DNA from 2 places in the Rhodoferax sp. P2_H8_2 genome. Region 2 is predicted to be linked to the other one. Evidence: riboswitches for the same ligand, from Rfam matches in the RefSeq annotation. Region 2 holds a riboswitch; the other holds the start of a gene.
What was found. A riboswitch is a leader RNA that binds a small molecule or an ion and turns the genes downstream of it on or off. The one in region 2 is predicted to bind S-adenosylhomocysteine.

Region 1 (9,529 bases), on a different contig from region 2:
GCAACAGGAGCAGACAGTCGCCACCTCCAGTCGCGCCATTTATCGCCGCGCGGTGACAACCTGTCTGTTGAATCCCAAGGCCTATGCGTTTACGTTTGCGCTGTTCCCGGCGTTCATTCCGCACGATGCGGCAGCATTGCCCGCGCGTACGTTGGCGTTGTGTTTAATCACCGTTGCGACGCAGGTCGCGGTGTATGGGGCGGTGGCGAGTCTGGCATTGCGCGTGCGCGCTTGGATACAAAAATCCCAGGCCGCGATGATGCGTGCCATGGGATTGCTGCTGATGGGCTGTGCGGTGTTGACCGCTGCGCTGGCCTGGAGTTAAGCCAGCGCGCTGGTCGACTTAGTCGCGATCGTGGCCTTTGCCGTGTTTGTCTTTGCCATGGCCTTTACCTTTGCCGTTACCGCGGTCATCATCACGGTCACCATGGCCGTCATGGCGGCGGTGGTCTTCGTAGCGCTCACGCACCCAGTCTTCGCGAACGAAATAGACCGGCCGACCACATGCGTTGTAGCGCCCACAGTGCTTGCTCCAGTTCTTCTGGTGGCCTGGTGGCACGTACAGATACATGGGCGGTTGCTCCACATAATGAACCGGGCGTGCGATCAGAATCGGTTGCGCGTTGATAAAGCGGGGTTGGGGGAAATTGCCAATATCGATTTGGCCATACACACCGGGTTGATTGATCCCGATGGATACGCCGACCGACGTTTGCGCAAAGGCGGGGGCCAAAGCGCTGGCGGCGAGGGCAAGAATTGCGAGGCGTTTCATGAGATACCTTTCACGGTTAGAGACCATTCAACGTCCCAAGGATACGCCTAGATGACACGCCTACTTTTCGTTACAAGCGTTTTGGGACGTGCGATGGGCTGCGCGCTGCGCAACGCAGCGACGGCTTGGAGTTAAGTCAGCACCTTGTTTTTAGTCACGACCGCCGCGATGGTCGCGGTCGTGCCTGTCGTCGCCACGTCCCCGATCATGGTCGCGGCCATGACCATTTCCGTTGCCATTGCCGTGCCCACGTCCATGGTCCCAGCGTTCGTGGTTGTCGTAGCGGTCATGCTGGCGGCGGTATTCATAGCGCTCCCGAACCCAGTCTTCGCGGACAAAGTAGACCGGTTGGCCGCATGCGTTGTAACGGCCGCAATAGTGACCCCAATTCCTCTGATGGCCTGGTGGCACGTACAAATAAGCGGGTTGCTGCTGCACATAGTGCACAGGGCGAGATATCAAGACGGGTTGCGCATTGATAAAACGGGGCTGTGGGAAGTCGCCGATATTGATGCGGCCATAGATCCCTGGCTGGTTGACGCCGATGGAAACACCGACCGAAGTCTGTGCGAACGCAGGAGCCAGAGCACAGGCGGCGAGAGCGAGAACGATTAGCTTTTTCATGGAGTACCTCCAACAGTAAGAGGCTATTTAACGTGCTGGGGTGAGGCCGCGACGACACGCCTACCTTTGCTTACAAGCGTTTACGCGGTACGCGATTCCAGAATGCGATGCGCCATTTCGGCAAACCCGGTGCCTCGTGCGCTCGGTGTGATGTAGCGGGGCAGGTGCTGCATGTTTGCAGCGTAATGCGAGATATTGGCCACGCCAACGCTATGGGTGAAATGCTCAAACATGGCTTGGTCGTTGCCAGAGTCGCCGATGAAAACCCATTGGTCCAGTTCCAGCGCAAGATCGCGCCCGAACAGCTCACGCGCGATCCAGCAAGCCCCGGTCCATTTGGTGAAGTCACCAAAGCAGCCATGGATGTGGATGCTGCTGACGGTGGTGTGCATGCCCGCAGCTTGCAGCAAGGTCACGACCTGCCGCACCGTTTCGGGCGGCAGCTTGGCAAATTCGTTGTAGTCGAACGCGAGGTCGGTTTCACGGCCACCGCCATCGCGTGACAGCGCCACGCCAGGCACTTCAGCCACTATTTGCGCTGCGATTTGCTGCATGCGGGCCTGGTTGCGGGCTCGGGTATCCGAATCCTGTTGGTATAGTTTTGATAGCTGCTCACGCACATTCTGTGCGGCTTGCGGGCCTTTTTTGCTTGCAAAAGCGACGCCACCGTTCTCTGCCACCATCGCATCGACCGGCCACGGTTTTTCGCCAACGCCCGCAATGAACGGTTCGCACCAGCCGATGGGGCGCCCAGTAATGGGAATGATGATGAGCCCCGCCGCCTTCAAGTCCGCCAGGGCTTGCAGCGCATCGGCGGTGATGGCGCCGCCGGTGGTCAGCGTGTCATCAATGTCGGTGAATACGCCTACCAAACCGCGCCGCGCATGCAGGGGCCAGGACGACAGCGGTTGCATGCGTGGCGAAGGAGGTCAGGGAGAGGTGGGTCGCAACAGGCGGCCGCGTTGCGGGCGCTCTATCGACAGCGAGCTGTACCCGGAAGGAGGGCTGATGGTCAGAGACTGCCTCTGCACAGCGACTGGCTCGCAGCTTCCGTGGTCCAGATGGTAAAGCGCCGAAAACAGCATGCCTTCCTGCGTTTGACCGAGCGCGTGGTCCAAGTCATCGGTGCCGGAGCATGTCGGTGCAAAACCCGCGCTGTAGTCACCAAAGCCCTTTTGATTGGTACCCTGGAATTCAATCGGGTAGTAAGACAGGGCGCAATTGTTCTTGCGCGTAAAGCCATATGGTTTGCCGCAGGTGGATTTACCAATCAACACGACGTCCACATCGACGCCGCGCAAGGCATTGATCACGGATTCGCTGGCCGAGCAGGTGTCTGCCGACGTCAGCACATAAACCCGCTTCAGATTCAGGCGCGGCAGTGTGTAGCCGACGGGATAGGTGGATTCCGCGTATTCCACTTTGTTGGCGATACGGTAGATGTTGTCTGCGGTATCCGACGTTCGCTTGTCATTGAAGCGCAAGGCCTCAAAAACTTTTCCGTCAGCCTGCGTGCCGGTAACCATCGCAGCCAGTGTGCTGGCGATGTAGAGATAGCCGCCGGAGTTGTAACGCATGTCCAGCACCAGCTCGCTGATCCCATTGGTCTGAAGCGAACGCACCGCAGTGATCAGTTTGTCCTGTGCGCCTTGGGCGTGGGCTGTGAATGCGATGTATCCGGCACGTTTGCCGCCGGGGCTGGTGACGGTGCTGGCGAGCGGGACGGGTTCGTCCTGGACGGTGCGCGCTGCCAGGTAAATCGTGCGCTCGCTTGCGCCCGGTTTATCGCTGTATTTGAACTGAACAAACGCGCCGGCCGTATTGGGGTACCAGCTGTTCACGTTGTAGCTGATGACCCCAGCCATGTGGCCTCCGCGTGCCATGCCCGCATCGGCGGCGGGCGACCCCGGCATGACTTGGGCCACACGCTGAAGGCCTTTGGAATCCAGGGCCCACTCGATACCGTATCCCACATTCACGCCCGTCGACAGCGAATCGGCATCGGCTGTGGCGATCGCAAAACTGAACTGGTCCTTTGGCAGACCATTTGGATCAGGTGTCTTGACCAGCAAGGCCTTGAAATAGTCGATGACCTTGGTATAGGTCGATGCATCGACGGTGGGTATCTCGCGGTACCACAGGTACTTTTCATCCAGATAGGAGCGAACGAATTTTTTTTCGCCTTCTACGGTGCAGACATTGGCTAGCGTGTTGGATGCAGGATACGCCGATGCTGGAGGCGGAGCAGGGGGCGCAGTGTTGCTGGCCGCAGTGCTACCACCGCCGCCTCCGCCACCGCAGGCGGCCAGGCCTGCTGCCAATACCAGAGACACAAAGCTGTACGCAACATTGCGCTGCATACGGTGAGAAATTACGCGCATCAGAAAGCTCCCTTTCAAAATCAAGCATTGAATGCTTTTTAATGCGGGCAGTTTATCCTGCGTTTTGCAGCGCCAGACCCGCGTGCTCACGCAGCGGATGGAAGTGAATCTTGGGGAAGCGTTCTTGCGCCAGGCGCACGTCGTAGGGGCTGGTGCACAGGTAAGCCAGCGTGTCCGCCGCGTCGCGCGCCATGCGCTGCGGGTAGGCATTTACAAACTCTTGCAACTCCTTGGGTGTGTCAGCCGTGATCCATCGCGCGCCGGTGTACTGGCAGCCTTCCAGGCGGATGTCGGCGTCGTATTCGCCTTTCAATCGATGCTGCACCACTTCAAATTGCAGCTGACCGACGGCGCCCAACAGCATGTTGCCGCCCATCTCAGGGCGGAACACCTGGATCGCACCTTCTTCGCCCAATTGGGCCAGGCCCTGCTGCAACTGCTTGGTGCGCAAAGGGTTGCGCAGCACCACAGTCATGAACATTTCAGGTGCGAAAAAGGGCAGTCCGGTGTACATCAGGTTCACGCTGCCGTCGGTAATCGTGTCGCCCAGTTGCACGCCGCCGTGCGTGGTAAAGCCGACGATATCGCCTGCGTAGGCTTCTTCCACCGCCTCACGGCGCTGGCTCATGAAGGTGACGACGGACGTGGGGCGTAGCTCCTTAGCCGTGCGCATCACTTTGAGCTTCATGCCTGGGGTGTATTTGCCGGAGGCCATGCGCACAAAGGCGATGCGGTCGCGGTGGTTGGCGTCCATGTTGGCCTGCACCTTGAAGACCACGCCGCTGAACGACTCGTCATCGGGCTGCACCTGTTTGATCACGGGCTGTTTGTTGACAACAAAGGAGCTGGTGCGCGGGCCGGGTGATGGCGCCAGGTCCACCAACGCGTCCAGCACTTCCATCACGCCAAAGTTGTTGACGCCGGAGCCAAAGAACACGGGTGTTTGCTTGCCGGCCAGAAAGGCCTCATGGTCCCAGGCGGGGGAAGCGCCGGTGGCCAGCTCCATGCTTTCCATCGCGCTGGTCCATTCATGGCCAAAGCGCTTGGCCAATGAATCCGAATCGTTGAGCGGCACGGTGTCAAAGTCCTGCGGGCGGCGTTCGCTGCCCGACTCGAACACCGTCATCGCCTGCGTGCGCAAATTGATGATGCCTCCAAAGGCCTTGCCCTGACCCACCGGCCAAGTCATCGGTACGCAGGGCATGCCCAGTTCGCGTTCGATCTCGTCCAGGATGTCCAACGGCTCGCGCACTTCGCGGTCCATCTTGTTGACGAAGGTGATGATGGGTGTATCGCGTTGGCGGCAGACTTCGATCAGGCGGCGGGTTTGCGCTTCCACACCGTTGGCTGCATCAATCACCATCAGCGCCGAGTCCACCGCGGTCAGCACGCGGTAGGTGTCTTCCGAAAAGTCCTTGTGGCCGGGTGTGTCCAGCAGGTTGACCACATGGTCGCGGTAAGCCATTTGCATTACCGATGACGCGACCGAAATGCCGCGCTGCTTCTCGATTTCCATCCAGTCGGAAGTCGCATGGCGACTGGCCTTGCGCGCCTTCACCGAGCCGGCAATCTGGATCGCGCCCGAGAACAGCAGCAGCTTTTCGGTCAGCGTGGTTTTACCGGCGTCCGGGTGGGAAATGATCGCAAAGGTGCGGCGGCGACGGGTTTCTTCGAGGAAAGACATGGGCAAATGGAATGCAGGCGTCGCGGGCCTTTGGTGGCCGTGCGATCTGGTGCAGAGTTCTGGAAAAGGCTAGAATTATCGCTTTCCGAGGAGCGTTGCAGTTCACGACCAGTGAGCGAGGCTCGGAAAGCTGATTGAATTTGATCAGTTCAAGCACCAACCACGCTCACCCACTGGTCTGTGCGGTGAGTCCTTTTCCCCGATTCCCGTACTTGTCAGTGGCTTTCAAATTTACTTTTGGAGTGAGCCATGAGCGTACTGAAGCCCGTAAAAAACCAAGATTACAAAATTGCCGACCTGAGCCTTGCGCAGTGGGGCCGCAAAGAGCTGACCATTGCCGAGACCGAAATGCCCGGCCTGATGGCCATCCGCGAAGAGTTCACCAAGAGCCAGCCGCTGAAGGGCGCGCGCATCACCGGTTCGCTGCACATGACCATCCAGACCGGCGTGCTGATTGAAACGCTGAAAGCCCTGGGCGCCGATGTGCGTTGGGCTTCGTGCAACATCTTCTCCACACAAGACCACGCCGCTGCCGCGATTGCCGCCACTGGCACGCCGGTGTTCGCCGTCAAGGGCGAGACGCTGGAAGACTATTGGGACTACACCCATCGCATTTTTGAATTCAGCGGTAAAAAGGGCACCGCAGCTGAAGGTCCGAACATGATCCTGGACGACGGCGGTGATGCCACGCTTCTGATGCACTTGGGCGCCCGCGCCGAGAAGGACATCAAGGTTCTGGCCAAGCCCGGTAGCCATGAAGAAATTTGCCTGTTCAACAGCATCAAGGCCAAGTTGAAGGTCGACCCCACTTGGTACAGCCGCCGCCTGAAAAACATCATGGGCGTGACCGAGGAAACTACGACCGGCGTGATGCGCCTGGAGGAAATGGCCGGCAAGGGCGACCTGAAGATGCGCGCCATCAACGTCAACGACTCGGTGACCAAGAGCAAGTTCGACAACCTGTACGGTTGCCGCGAATCGCTGGTGGACGGCATCAAGCGTGCGACCGACGTAATGATCGCTGGCAAGGTCGCGCTGGTGGCTGGCTACGGCGACGTGGGTAAGGGTTCTGCCCAAGCACTGCGCGCGCTCTCCGCCCAAGTGTGGGTGACGGAGATCGATCCGATCAACGCATTGCAAGCCGCGATGGAAGGCTACAAGGTTGTGACCATGGAATACGCTGCCGACAAGGCCGACATTTTCGTGACCACCACCGGTAACAAGAACGTCATCACCTACAAGCACATGGACGCGATGAAGGACCAGGCTATCGTCTGCAACATCGGCCACTTTGACAACGAAATCGATGTCGCATCGCTGGCCAAGTGCAAGTGGGAAGAGATCAAGCCTCAAGTCGACCATGTGATCTTCCCCAAGAGCGGCAAGAAGGCCGAGAAGCGCATCATCCTGCTGGCCAAGGGCCGCCTGGTGAACCTGGGTTGCGGTACAGGCCACCCAAGCTTTGTGATGTCCTCCAGCTTCGCGAACCAGACGATTGCCCAGATCGAACTGTTCACCAAGCCCAAGGAATACAAGGTCGGCAAGGTCTATGTATTGCCCAAGCACCTGGACGAGAAGGTGGCCCGTTTGCACCTGAAGAAGGTCGGCGCGATGCTGACGGAACTGACTACCGAACAGGCTGCCTACATTGGCGTCTCCAAGGCCGGTCCGTACAAAAAAGAAACCTACCGCTACTAAGCCAAGGACTGCATGCGAATTGACCAATTGCTGGTTCAGCGCGGGCTGGCCAGCACCCGTTCCCAAGCCCAGCGTCTGATCGCCGATGGCGTGCAATGGCGCAAGGGAGAAGAGTGGAAACGGGTCGCCAAAAATGGCGATGAGGTTCCGGAAGACGCACCCATCCAGCTCTTGGACGACTCCGAGGCACGTTATGTGTCGCGGGGTGGTCTGAAGCTGGAAGCTGCGCTCAAGCACGTTGGCCTTTCGGTGAAAGGAATGCGCTGCATGGACGTTGGGCAAAGCACGGGCGGTTTTACCGACTGCCTGCTGCAAGCCGGGGCCGAGTCCGTGGTGGGCGTGGACGTGGGCAGTGCCCAGTTGCACCCCAGCTTGCGCGGTGATGCGCGTGTGCTGTGTGTGGAAAGCGTCAATGCCCGTACTCTATCTGCTACTGATTTGATAGCTGCTTACGCACGTAGCACGGGCGCTGACGGCCAATTTGATGAGGAAAATGACGGGTACGAAGACGATGGTGAAGACGAAGCAGCGGACGTTGAGCCAACTGAGCTGCCCGCTGAATTCGCACCACCGTTTGACCTGATCGTCGCGGACCTGGCCTTCATTTCGCAAACGCTGGTGTTGCCAGCGGTGGTGCCCATGCTCAAGGCGGGCGGCATTTTGTTGACGCTGGTCAAGCCGCAGTTTGAGTTGCAACCCGGCCAGGTGGGCAAGGGCGGCATCGTGCGCGATGACACTATGTACGCATTGGTCGAGGAGCGCGTACGCACGGCTTGCAGAGACCTGGGGCTGGAAGTCACGCATTGGTTCGACTCGCCCATCGAAGGCGGCGACGGAAACCGCGAATTTTTCATCTGCGCGCGCAATACGGCGCCCGCTGCATAAGACACATTGCCATGACGGACACTACTTTCCCGGTCAGCCTGGAGTTCTTCCCGCCCAAAACCCCGGAGGGGGCGGATAAGCTGCGCGTTGCGCGCCAGCAGTTGTACGCGCTGAAGCCTGAGTTTTGCTCGGTGACTTTTGGTGCGGGTGGCTCGACCCAGGATGGCACGTTCAATACGGTCAGTGAAATTCTGGCCGAAGGCGTCGCGGCTGCATCGCATTTCTCGTGCGTAGGCGCCACCAAAGTCACGGTGCGCGCCCAACTGGCGCAACTCACGGCGATGGGCGTGAAGCGCCTCGTTGCTTTGCGCGGTGATTTGCCCAGTGGCTATGGGGCAGGTGGTGAGTTCCAATACGCCAGTGATCTGGTGGCGTTCATTCGCGCAGAGACCGGAGATGCATTCCATATCGAAGTGGCGGCGTATCCGGAGGTGCATCCGCAAGCCAAGTCTCCTGCATCCGATTTGCAAGCCTTCGCCGCCAAGGTACGCGCCGGTGCAAATGCCGCGATCACGCAATACTTTTACAACGCAGACGCGTATTTCAAGTTTGTCGAAGAGGTCGATGCGATGGGTCTGCAGGTTCCGGTCGTGCCTGGCATCATGCCGATCGGCAGCTCTACCCAGCTGATGCGCTTCTCGGACGCCTGCGGCGCAGAAATCCCCCGCTGGATTCGTTTGCGCCTGCAAAGCTTTGGCGACGACACCGCGTCCATCAAGGCATTTGGACTGGATGTGGTGACGGATCTGTGTGAGCAACTGCGTGCCGGCGGTGCGCCGGGCTTGCACTTTTATACGATGAACCAGAGTGCTGCGACGCTGGCTCTGTGTGATCGTTTGAACTTGCGTTAACAGGCATCGGGTCCGAGTCGCCCCGAATCCCAAAAGCTTAGCCAGATAGGCCACAGGCCGGGCGGCGATTTGTGCGCGTTTGGCACCATGAGCCGCCCGGCCTGTGGCCTAACTGGCGTGCGAGAACCAGGAGTTATCCGCCAGATTCCAGCGTATGGGTCGCGTGGGCGTCCTGCTTGAGTGCTTCCACCATCTGCGGCAGTGCATCCTTGAGCGAGGCCTTGAGTGTGTGCGGCGGGTTGATGAGGAACATACCGCTCGCAGGCAAACCCGGGCGAACGGTTTCACCCTCTTCGTCTTGCAGCAACTTGCTGGACTTGACGGTCAGCGTCGCGTGCAACCAGCTCTTGCCCGCCTTGTTGGCCAGGGTTTTGAGTTTCTTGGGGATATCGTGCGCCTCAGGGCGGGGAATGATGGGGTACCAGACGGCGTACGTGCCAGTTGCGAAACGCAACATCGCATCGGCAATCATGGCAGGCACCCGTGCATAGTCATTCTTCACTTCGTAGCTCGGATCGCACAGCACCAACGCGCGGCGTGAAGGCGGTGGCAGAAACTTCTTCAGCCCCTCAAATCCGTCTTCCCGCAGGATGGCCACTTGCCGCCCCGCTTCGAGCTGGGCCACATTGGCCGC
Region 2 (9,529 bases):
GCTGCTTTTAACCGTCGTATTCATGACCGACAAAATGCCCACCATGGCAAGCGAGACCACCACAATAAAGAAGATGACCTCGACCAGCGTAAAGCCGCGCGTGTGCTTCATTGCACGTAGCCCGTCACAGGCTGGACAGTGATACCGCCCGCAGGCCCGTTCGTAATATTCACTGTCTGCACGGTGGCCCATGCCGCTCCGAGGTCATTGATAGGCTGACCCAGTCCATTGAAGTTCAACTGGAGAGGTGTGGTGCCATAAGTGGCTGCGCCCTTGGCCGTTATTGCTGCAGGTATCTCGCCTTGCGGCCCCGTCAGAGGTGTGGCAGGGGTGCAACTGGTCGCCCCAGAGGTCGACGCCATGGTCAACGTCGCCACGGTACTTGTAAATCTGATGCACACCGTACGGCGTTGGGCAATCGCCACTTTTTGAGCGTACCGCAGCAACGCTTGGGTTTGGTCATAGAGCCCTCGGGTATTGAAGGCTTGGGTGTCCAGAATGCGGGGGGCCGCGTAGGCTGCCAGTAGCCCCAAAAGTACCAAGACAATCACTAGCTCGACAAGCGTGAACCCGCGATGTTTCATGGTGCCCCTGAATGCAAAACGCGAAAGCCTCATGACAAAGCTTTCGCGCGATCCGGTGGGGTCCATGCATCCCTGGTGAACCGCACCGGGAAGCGCGGCGCACACAGAATTATGGGCCTGTGCAAATAACCGTGGCTGTCTGCGCTACGCCCTTGGAACCTTGCACCAAGCAGGTTACTGCAACTCCAGGGCTATTCAGGCATGTTCCAGCACCTGTCGTCACGTTGTATGCGTTGGCAGATGTAGTTGCACCTGCAGCAGTTGCAAAAGTTACACCAGACACCAACGCGGTCATATTCGGACCAGTACATGTTGCGGCGTTGTCACCGTTCAGCGTGGTAGTACCGGCTTTGCCAGCGGCCTTTGACGCATAGTTAATGGCAGAGCTGGAAGCAATGCCGCCAACCACACCTTGCGCCGCAGCGTTACCGGCTTCCGTGGACAGGTCAACGAACTTGGGCAGCGCGACTGCGGCCAGAATGCCCAGAATCACGATGACCATTACCAATTCAATGAGAGTAAAGCCGCGTTGTGTTTGCTTCATGTCATGCACCTCGAAATAAAAAAGATCCAACGTTATATACGTACGGTACGCCGTTTTCCCGGGCCGTACCTCATGTTTCGATTATTAGCATATCCCACTTAAACCGCAAGGTTAGATACACGCGTTAAGTCGCTGAATGCTATGGTTTTTGCCGTGTTTTGGTGTCCTTACAACTCCCCCAGCCCGTTTAGCCACCCCCACGGCCCATCGCCGCCTGCCCCAAATTCCACAGGGGCAGGAACACGCCCAAAGCCAAAAGCAGCACTAGGACCGCGACAACCGCCAGCAATATGGGCTCGATGGCTGCGGACAGGCCCTTGATCGCGTAGTCCGTGTCGCGCTCGTACATTTCTGCGATTTCAAACAGCAGGGCGTCCAATTCACCGGTCTCTTCGCCCACGTTGATCATCTGCAGCACCACTGGCGTAAACACGCCAGTAGCAGCAGCGCAGCGCGAAATACTCTCACCCCGTTCGATGCCGTCGCGCATCTGTTCGATCCGGCTGCCGATATAGGCGTTGTCCACCGTCTGGGCCACCACGGTCAGCGCTTGCACCAGCGGCACACCGCTTTGGCTGGACAGGGCAAAGCTGCGTGCGAAGCGCGCCAGCGTGGCTTTCAGAATTATCTCGCCTACGATGGGCAACTTGAGTTTGCGAGAATCCCAGCGGTATCGGCCTTCTTCTGTGCGCAAATAACCCCGTACCACCATAGCCAGACCGACCAGCAGCGCCAAGAGGAAAGGCCACCACTTCAACATCCAGCCGGAGAATCCCAGCAAACCGCGGGTGATAAGCGGCAGTTCAGCATTGAACCCGGCGAACACCTTGGCGAACACCGGGATCACGAAAATATTCAGGATGACTATGGCCACCGCCATGGCAATCACGACAAACGTCGGGTAACGCATGGCCTGCTTGATGCGTTCGCGCACATCGCGTTCGAACTCCAGATGCTCGGTCAGGCGGATGAACACTTCCGTCAGACGGCCAGTCATCTCGCCGACTTTGATCATGGAGATATAGAAGCCACCGAACAAATCCATATGCCGGGCCATCGCGGCGGACAACTCACGGCCTTGATCCAAACTGGATCGAATGTCTTTCAGAAGGTCCACCATTGCAGGCTTGTTGGCCGATGCCTGCAGTCCGGCAAAAGCCCGCAGTATTGGCACCCCCGCCTTGTTCAGGGTGTACATCTGGCGCGAGAAGATCATCAGGTCTTCGTCATTGACTGGTTTGCGGTTCAGTCGAGCGAATATTCCCTCGGAAGGCGTATCTGTGGCCGCGGGCGCCAAAGCAATATGCACAGGAGCAACGCCAATAGAAAGCAACTGGTCAGCAACGCCACCCTCGGTCATTGCCTCCAACTGCCCGCCAACCGCCTCACCCCGGTTGTTGCGACCTTTCCATGTGTAAAGGGCCATCGATCTTTAGTCGCTCTCGAAGGCATCGTCGAGATCAAACCCGACACGTAAAGCCTCTGCCAACGAGGTGCGCCCCTGGCGGACCAACTCCAGTGCATGGTGTGCCATGGTGTGGCCCGCCATCCGTTCTCTGGCAGCACGCATGAATGCGGCGGGATCGGACCGAGACGCCGCCTGCGTCAGTTCCGCATCCATTTCGAGCAGCTCATAAACGCCCTGGCGACCGGCATATCCGGTCCCATTGCAGGCGGAGCATCCAAGGCCGCGCTTTGCTGGAACCGTCTCACCCTTGGCGAGCAATGCATCCAGCCAACTCTGCTCCTGGGGCGTTGGCTGATGGGGCGCAGCACACTCTTGGCAATTCAAACGCACGAGGCGTTGTGCGATAACCGCCTGCAGAGAGGTGGACACCATGAACGATGGCACGCCCATATCTAGCAACCGGAAGGGTGTGCTGATCGCATCCCGCGTGTGCAATGTCGACAGCACCAAGTGGCCAGTGATCGCAGCCCGCAGACCAATCTCGGCCGTTTCTGCATCGCGCATTTCGCCCACCAAAATCACGTCCGGGTCTTGTCGCAGGCAGGAGCGCAGAACCTTGGAGAAACTCAATTCAATCTTGTCGTTAACCTGCACTTGCGTAATTCCGGGCAACCGATATTCAACAGGGTCTTCGACGGTGATCACTTTGAGTTCAGCGGCGTTGATTTCTGCCAACGCGGCGTATAGCGTCGTGGTCTTCCCTGAACCAGTCGGGCCTGTGACCAACACCATGCCAGCGCTGCGGCTCAGCACTTCACGGAATCGCCGCAGCATGTCTGGCGGCATGCCGATGCCATCCAGCCGGCGCATACCAGCGCCCTGTATCAGCAAGCGCATCACAGCGGATTCGCCATAGGTAGTTGGCAGGGTGCTGAGACGCACATCAATGGTGACGTCCTTCAACCGCACACTAAAGCGTCCATCCTGCGGCAGCCGTTTTTCGGAAATATCCAGGCCCGCCATAAGCTTGAGCCGTTGGGCCAATGCGCCACCAATACGCTTGTCGGCCTGGGTCTGGGTTTGCAACACACCATCCACACGCACGCGGATTTGCAAACTGTTTTCCTGCGGCTCAATGTGCACGTCCGAAGCACCGACCTGCACCGCATCCTCGAACAGCGACTGCAGCAAGCGCACCACCGGCGCACCTTCGATGCCTACAGTTGCCGTCAGTTCACCGAAGTCAACCGCGTCGCCCAAATCCTTTTCCAGCGCACGGGCCAAGCCACTGATTTCTTCAGTACGGCGGTACAGCCGGTCAAACGCGGCCGCCAACTGGCTCTCTGGAACTGCCGCAATCGAAATATTGCGCTTGAGAATACGGGTCAGTTCGTCGAACGCAAACAAATCCAAGGGGTCAGACAAGGCAACCAGCAGGGAGTCGCCCTTGTCTTCCAGGGCGAGGGCCTTGAAGCGGCGCGCAGAGGACTCTGGCAACAGCTTGACCACATCGGCGCGGAACGGAAACGTCTTCAGGTTAACGAATGGGATCCGCAGCTGGCGCGCCAAGCCATTGGCTAGCAACTCTTCGGTGATTACGCCCGTCTCGATCAGCAGGCGCCCCACTTTTTTGCCCGTGGTGCGCTGCAGCTCTAGCGTCTGTTGCAACTGCTCCTGGGAAATCAGTTTTTGCTGGACCAGCACATCGCCCAGCCGCAGCTTCTCGGGCCGGCCAGGTGCGGGGCGAGGGCCGTCGGGCGCAGTGGGTGTTGCAACCGGCATATGTGTGTCCCGTATCTAGTGCGTTAGTGAAAAAATGATAGCACGAGAAGCAGGCAAGGCTTGGGTTAAATCAAGGTTTAAACGATAATGCACACAGGGACACCAAAGATATATTTTGAATCTGAATACTAGGAGATAAATTTGAGCCGCAAACACCAGAATGGTTTTACGCTGATTGAGTTGATTATTGTTGTAGTAATCATTGGGATTTTGGCTGCCATTGCCCTGCCCAAATACATTGCGGCGCAGACCGATGCCCGGGCCGCAAAAATGAACGCGTTGTATGGATCTATGCGTACTGCAGCTGCGCTGGCCAAAGCACGTTGTGAGTTGGACCTTGTTGCCAATCCAGCGGGCACCTGCACTGTGGCTGCAGGCTCGGTCAACATGGACGGCGCGTTGGTTACCATGGTCAACAAATACCCTGCCGCAACACCAGCCGGCATTCAAGCAGCGATGGGCATTGTTACTCCTGCGAACGAGGGCATTACTGTGGCAGGAGCAGGCCCGGTCACATTTACTGCTACTGGGGCAACCACAGCCGCAAACTGCCGTATTACCTACACGGCAGCAGCAGCAAATGCAGCGCCCACTATTACTTTGGTGGCTCTCACGACAAACGGTTGCTGAAGCTCAAATTTCATTCCTAAAAAAGAGCGCCTCAGGCGCTCTTTTTTTGTCCGCTACAAATTCGGCGCCAACAACCGCTGCAAATCCTTGGCATCCATCTGCCGCCGTTGCGCCAGGTCCTGCAGCTGGTCATCTCCAATCTTGCCCACATTGAAGTAAACCGCATCCGGGTGTCCGATGTAGAAGCCGCTGACACTTGCCGCTGGCGTCATTGCCAGGCTTTCGGTGATGCCCATGCCAATCTCTTCGCATTGCAGCAGTGCAAACATCTCCCGCTTGACGCTGTGGTCCGGGCAGGCGGGGTAACCCGGCGCGGGTCGGATGCCTTTGTATTTTTCAGCGATCAGGTCTTCCACATTCAGCGCCTCTTGCGCGGCATAGCCCCACAAGTCAGTACGTACGCGTTCGTGCAGGTACTCGGCAAAGGCTTCGGCCAAGCGGTCGGCGATGGCCTTGAGCATGATGGAGGAGTAGTCGTCGTGCAATGCTTCAAACGCTGCAGCGCGCTTTTCGGCGCCAATGCCGGCAGTGACGGCGAAGAGGCCTGCGTAGTCCTTGGTTTCAGTGCCTTTTTGGCCTGTAGCGCCCGCAGAATGTGCGTGAGCAGCTCCTGAATTCATAGCAATTCGCGGCGCCACAAAATCAGCCAGGCAACGGCTCGGACGCATCACGCCATCGATTTCCTGCTTCTCAGCCTGTTGTCGCAGGCCGTACCAGGTCAGCGCAACCTCGCTGCGGCTCTCGTCGGTATAGAACGCAATGTCGTCATCGTTCACCGAATTAGCCGGGTACAGCGCAACCACCGCATTGGCGGTGAGCCATCGGCCGTCGATGATCTTTTTCAACATGGCTTGGCCATCCGCCAGCACCTTCTTCGCCTCCGCGCCCACCACCTCGTCGTTCAGGATGGCCGGGTACGGCCCCGCCAAATCCCAGGTCTGGAAGAACGGGCCCCAGTCGATGTATTGGGCCAGCTCGGTCAGATCAAAGTTCTTGAAGACTCGCCGGCCAATGAACTTGGGCACCGTGGGCTGGTAACTCACCCAGTCGACAGGCGTCTTGTTAGCGCGCGCTTTGGCGATGGGCCACAGCGGTGTCTGCTTCTTGTTCGCGTGCTGCGTACGCACCTTGTCGTAATCAGCGTTGACCTCGGCGATGTACTGGGCTGCGCCATCGCTCAGCAACCCCTGCGCGACGCTGACGCTGCGCGAGGCATCGGGCACATAGACGATCGGGCCTTCGTAATGCGGCGAGATTTTGACGGCGGTGTGGACCCGGCTGGTGGTTGCGCCACCGATCAACAACGGCATTTGGCGCAGGCGGAAGTAATCGTCCTTCTGCATCTCGGCCGCGACGTACTGCATCTCTTCCAGGCTGGGCGTGATCAGACCGGACAGGCCAATGATGTCGGCGCCTTCCGCCTTGGCCTTGGCCAGAATTTCGTGGGCGGGCACCATCACGCCCATATTGACCACGTCAAAGTTGTTGCATTGCAAGACCACGGTGACGATGTTCTTGCCAATGTCGTGCACATCGCCCTTGACGGTGGCAATGACGATCTTGCCCTTGGCCTTGGCTTCGCCACCGGCTTCGACCATTGCCAGTTTTTCCGCTTCGATATACGGTAGCAAATGCGCCACGGCCGACTTCATGACCCGCGCGCTCTTGACCACTTGCGGCAAAAACATCTTGCCCTGACCAAACAGGTCGCCGACAACGTTCATGCCGTCCATCAGCGGGCCTTCGATGACGTGCAGCGGACGGCCGCCCTTGGCCAGAATCTCTCGGTAGGCCTCTTCGGTGTCTTGGGTAATGAAATCGGTGATGCCGTGCACCAGCGCGTGCGACAGGCGCTGGCCCACCGTGACCGGGTTTTCCAGTGTGCCGCGCCATTCCAGTTTTTTGCTTTCGTCCTTGGCGCCACTCTTCGCGGTCTCTGCCACTTCGACCAGACGCTCGCCGGCATCGGGGCGGCGGTTCAGCACCACGTCTTCGACGCGTTCGCGCAACTCAGGCTCCAGATCGTCGTAGACACCGACCATGCCTGCGTTGACGATGCCCATGTCCATGCCCGCCTTGATCGCGTGGTACAGAAATACCGTGTGTATGGCTTCGCGCACTGGGTCATTGCCGCGGAACGAGAAGCTCACATTCGATACGCCGCCAGACACCTTGGCGCCAGGCAGGTTTTTCTTGATCCAGGCCGTGGCCTCGATGAAGTCCACCGCGTAGTTGTTATGCTCTTCGATACCCGTGGCAATCGCGAAGATGTTGGGGTCAAAGATGATGTCTTCGGGCGGAAAGCCGACTTCGTCTACCAGGATGCGGTAGGCCCGCTCGCAAATTTCTATCTTGCGCTGGTAGGTGTCGGCCTGGCCCTTTTCATCAAACGCCATCACCACCGCCGCTGCGCCGTAACGGCGCACCAGCATGGCCTGGCGGCGAAACTCGGGCTCACCCTCTTTCATGCTGATGGAATTGACAATGCCCTTGCCTTGTACGCAGCGCAGGCCGGCTTCGATGACGCTCCACTTGGAGCTGTCGATCATGATGGGCACGCGAGAAATATCGGGTTCGCTGGCAATCAGGTTCAGGAAGCGCACCATCGCGGCCTGGCTGTCCAGCATGGCCTCGTCCATGTTGATGTCGATGATTTGTGCGCCGTTTTCCACCTGCTGGCGCGCGACCGCCAACGCTTGCTCGAACTCGCCGTTCAGGATCATTCGCGCGAAGACTTTGGAGCCAGTGACGTTCGTGCGCTCACCGACGTTAACGAAAAGGGATTGGGCGTCCACCTGCACCGGCTCCAGGCCGGACAGCATCATGGGGGGTGGGAAAACCGGAGTAGCGACAGACATTAATCTCACCTGCAAAAAAAAGCATTCAGGTGAGCGTGGTTGTCAAAGTGAAATTCGTCCAAGCCTGACAGTCGAACCGTGACTGCTGCAACGCTCCTTGGATGGCGCAATTTTAAGGGCGAACGGTGACCCGTAGCGTGCCAGTAAGCTACCATGGCGCAAAACAGGCTCCACAGGCCTGCCAGGAGCGCCACCCATGACCCAAGTCGATTCCTTTGCGCAACTCTCGGACCTGACCACAGGCACCAAGGGTGCGGACTATGCGGCCGAACTGCTGGCGGCGCCGGAAGCGCTGACCAGCCTTAGCCTGGACGAAGCGCGCGTCGTAATCAGCTTCATGACGCCCCGTTTTTACGAGGCTGGCACCACCTTCATCAAGGAGGGCGACAGCGGCGACGACGGTTTCATGGCCTTGCTGGTCGAAGGCGACGTGGTCGTTGAGCGCATTACGGTCAGCCGGACTGACCCCGTCACCATTCGCGTCCTGGGGCCGGGCAGCCTGATTGGCGAGATCGGGCTGGTGGACCATGAGCCGCGCTCCGCTTCGTGCACGGCCAGCTCGGACGTCTGGTGCGCCGTGCTGACGCGGGAAGCGATAGAAACCATGATTGCCGAGAAGCCTGCCATCGCCGCGCGGCTGCTCTTGGGTATCTCCGCCAATATTGCCGAGCGTCTGCGCGACACGAATCGACAGCTCAAGCTCTACGCCCGCCTCGCCACCGCGATGCGGGATGAGTTGGCCAATGTCATCGTGCCCCGGCCGCCGCAATAAGAGCTCCGCCGCTGCGCGGGTTGCCGCCCCCCCAAGGAGGCTAATTCCGCTTGGGGTGGCCCGGCGCGGAATTGCAGCTCTTAAGCGTCAAGCAGCCTCTTTGTAGAAGTAATTGCGCTGAAGGCTGCGCGTTGCCAATGGCAACACCGCATGTGCAATCGCGCCAATGTGGTCCGGCGTCGTGCCGCAGCAGCCACCGACGATATTGACCAGCCCCTCGGCCGCAAACTCCCGCACCAGGCGCGAGGTGACATCCGGCGTTTCGTCAAAACCGGTATCGCTCATCGGGTTGGGCAAACCGGCATTCGGGTAGCAGCTGATGAAGGTGTCCGGCGCCGCGCGGTTGAGCTCCTGGATATAGGGGCGCATCAGCGTCGCACCGAGCGCGCAGTTCAGGCCGATGGCCAGCGGTTGCGCATGGCGCACGCTGTGCCAGAAAGCGGTGACGGTTTGCCCGCTCAGGATGCGACCTGACGCGTCCGTCACGGTGCCGCTAATCAGGATAGGCAGGCGCTCGCCGCTGTCTTCAAAGTATTCGTCCACCGCAAACAACGCTGCTTTGGCGTTCAGCGTGTCGAAAATGGTTTCCACCAGAATCACATCCGCACCCCCTTCGACCAGCGCCTTGGTCTGGTCGTAATACGCCGCGCGCAGTTCTTCAAACGTCACGTTGCGTGCGCCTGGGTCGTTGACGTCCGGGCTGATGCTGGCTGTCTTGGGCGTGGGGCCGAGCGCGCCAGCGACAAAACGCGGCTTGTCGGGTGTGGAATATTTGTCGCAGGCGGCGCGTGCCAATTTGGCCGACGCGAAGTTCATCTCATAGGCCAAATCCGACATGTCGTAATCGGCTTGGGCCACGGTGGTCGCACCAAAGGTATTCGTTTCGATCAGGTCGGCACCGGCGGCCAGATAGCGCTCGTGGATGTCCGAGATCACGTCCGGGCGGGTCAG

Region 1: it holds a riboswitch for S-adenosylhomocysteine, as region 2 does, so the genes downstream of both, ahcY (adenosylhomocysteinase) here and metH (methionine synthase) in region 2, are expected to answer to the same signal.

The regions. Positions count from the first base shown of each region.
Region 1 is NZ_JBFUFW010000007.1:46,799-56,327, forward strand. Features, by position in the region: gene AC1DV6_RS13285 (LysE family translocator) at 1-325, shown strand, start outside; gene AC1DV6_RS13290 (hypothetical protein) at 344-772, opposite strand; gene AC1DV6_RS13295 (hypothetical protein) at 923-1,396, opposite strand; gene AC1DV6_RS13300 (HAD family hydrolase) at 1,477-2,310, opposite strand; gene AC1DV6_RS13305 (S41 family peptidase) at 2,326-3,777, opposite strand; gene AC1DV6_RS13310 (peptide chain release factor 3) at 3,830-5,461, opposite strand; S-adenosyl-L-homocysteine riboswitch at 5,543-5,636, shown strand; gene ahcY (adenosylhomocysteinase) at 5,711-7,159, shown strand; gene AC1DV6_RS13320 (TlyA family RNA methyltransferase) at 7,172-8,044, shown strand; gene metF (methylenetetrahydrofolate reductase [NAD(P)H]) at 8,056-8,895, shown strand; gene AC1DV6_RS13330 (23S rRNA (adenine(2030)-N(6))-methyltransferase RlmJ) at 9,029-9,529, opposite strand, start outside.
Region 2 is NZ_JBFUFW010000003.1:501,622-511,150, reverse strand. Features, by position in the region: gene AC1DV6_RS08010 (type IV pilus modification PilV family protein) at 1-111, opposite strand, end outside; gene AC1DV6_RS08005 (prepilin-type N-terminal cleavage/methylation domain-containing protein) at 108-584, opposite strand; gene AC1DV6_RS08000 (pilin) at 694-1,128, opposite strand; gene AC1DV6_RS07995 (type II secretion system F family protein) at 1,316-2,554, opposite strand; gene AC1DV6_RS07990 (GspE/PulE family protein) at 2,561-4,318, opposite strand; gene AC1DV6_RS07985 (prepilin-type N-terminal cleavage/methylation domain-containing protein) at 4,460-4,948, shown strand; gene metH (methionine synthase) at 5,002-7,806, opposite strand; S-adenosyl-L-homocysteine riboswitch at 7,831-7,911, opposite strand; gene AC1DV6_RS07975 (cyclic nucleotide-binding domain-containing protein) at 8,003-8,578, shown strand; gene AC1DV6_RS07970 (homocysteine S-methyltransferase family protein) at 8,666-9,529, opposite strand, start outside.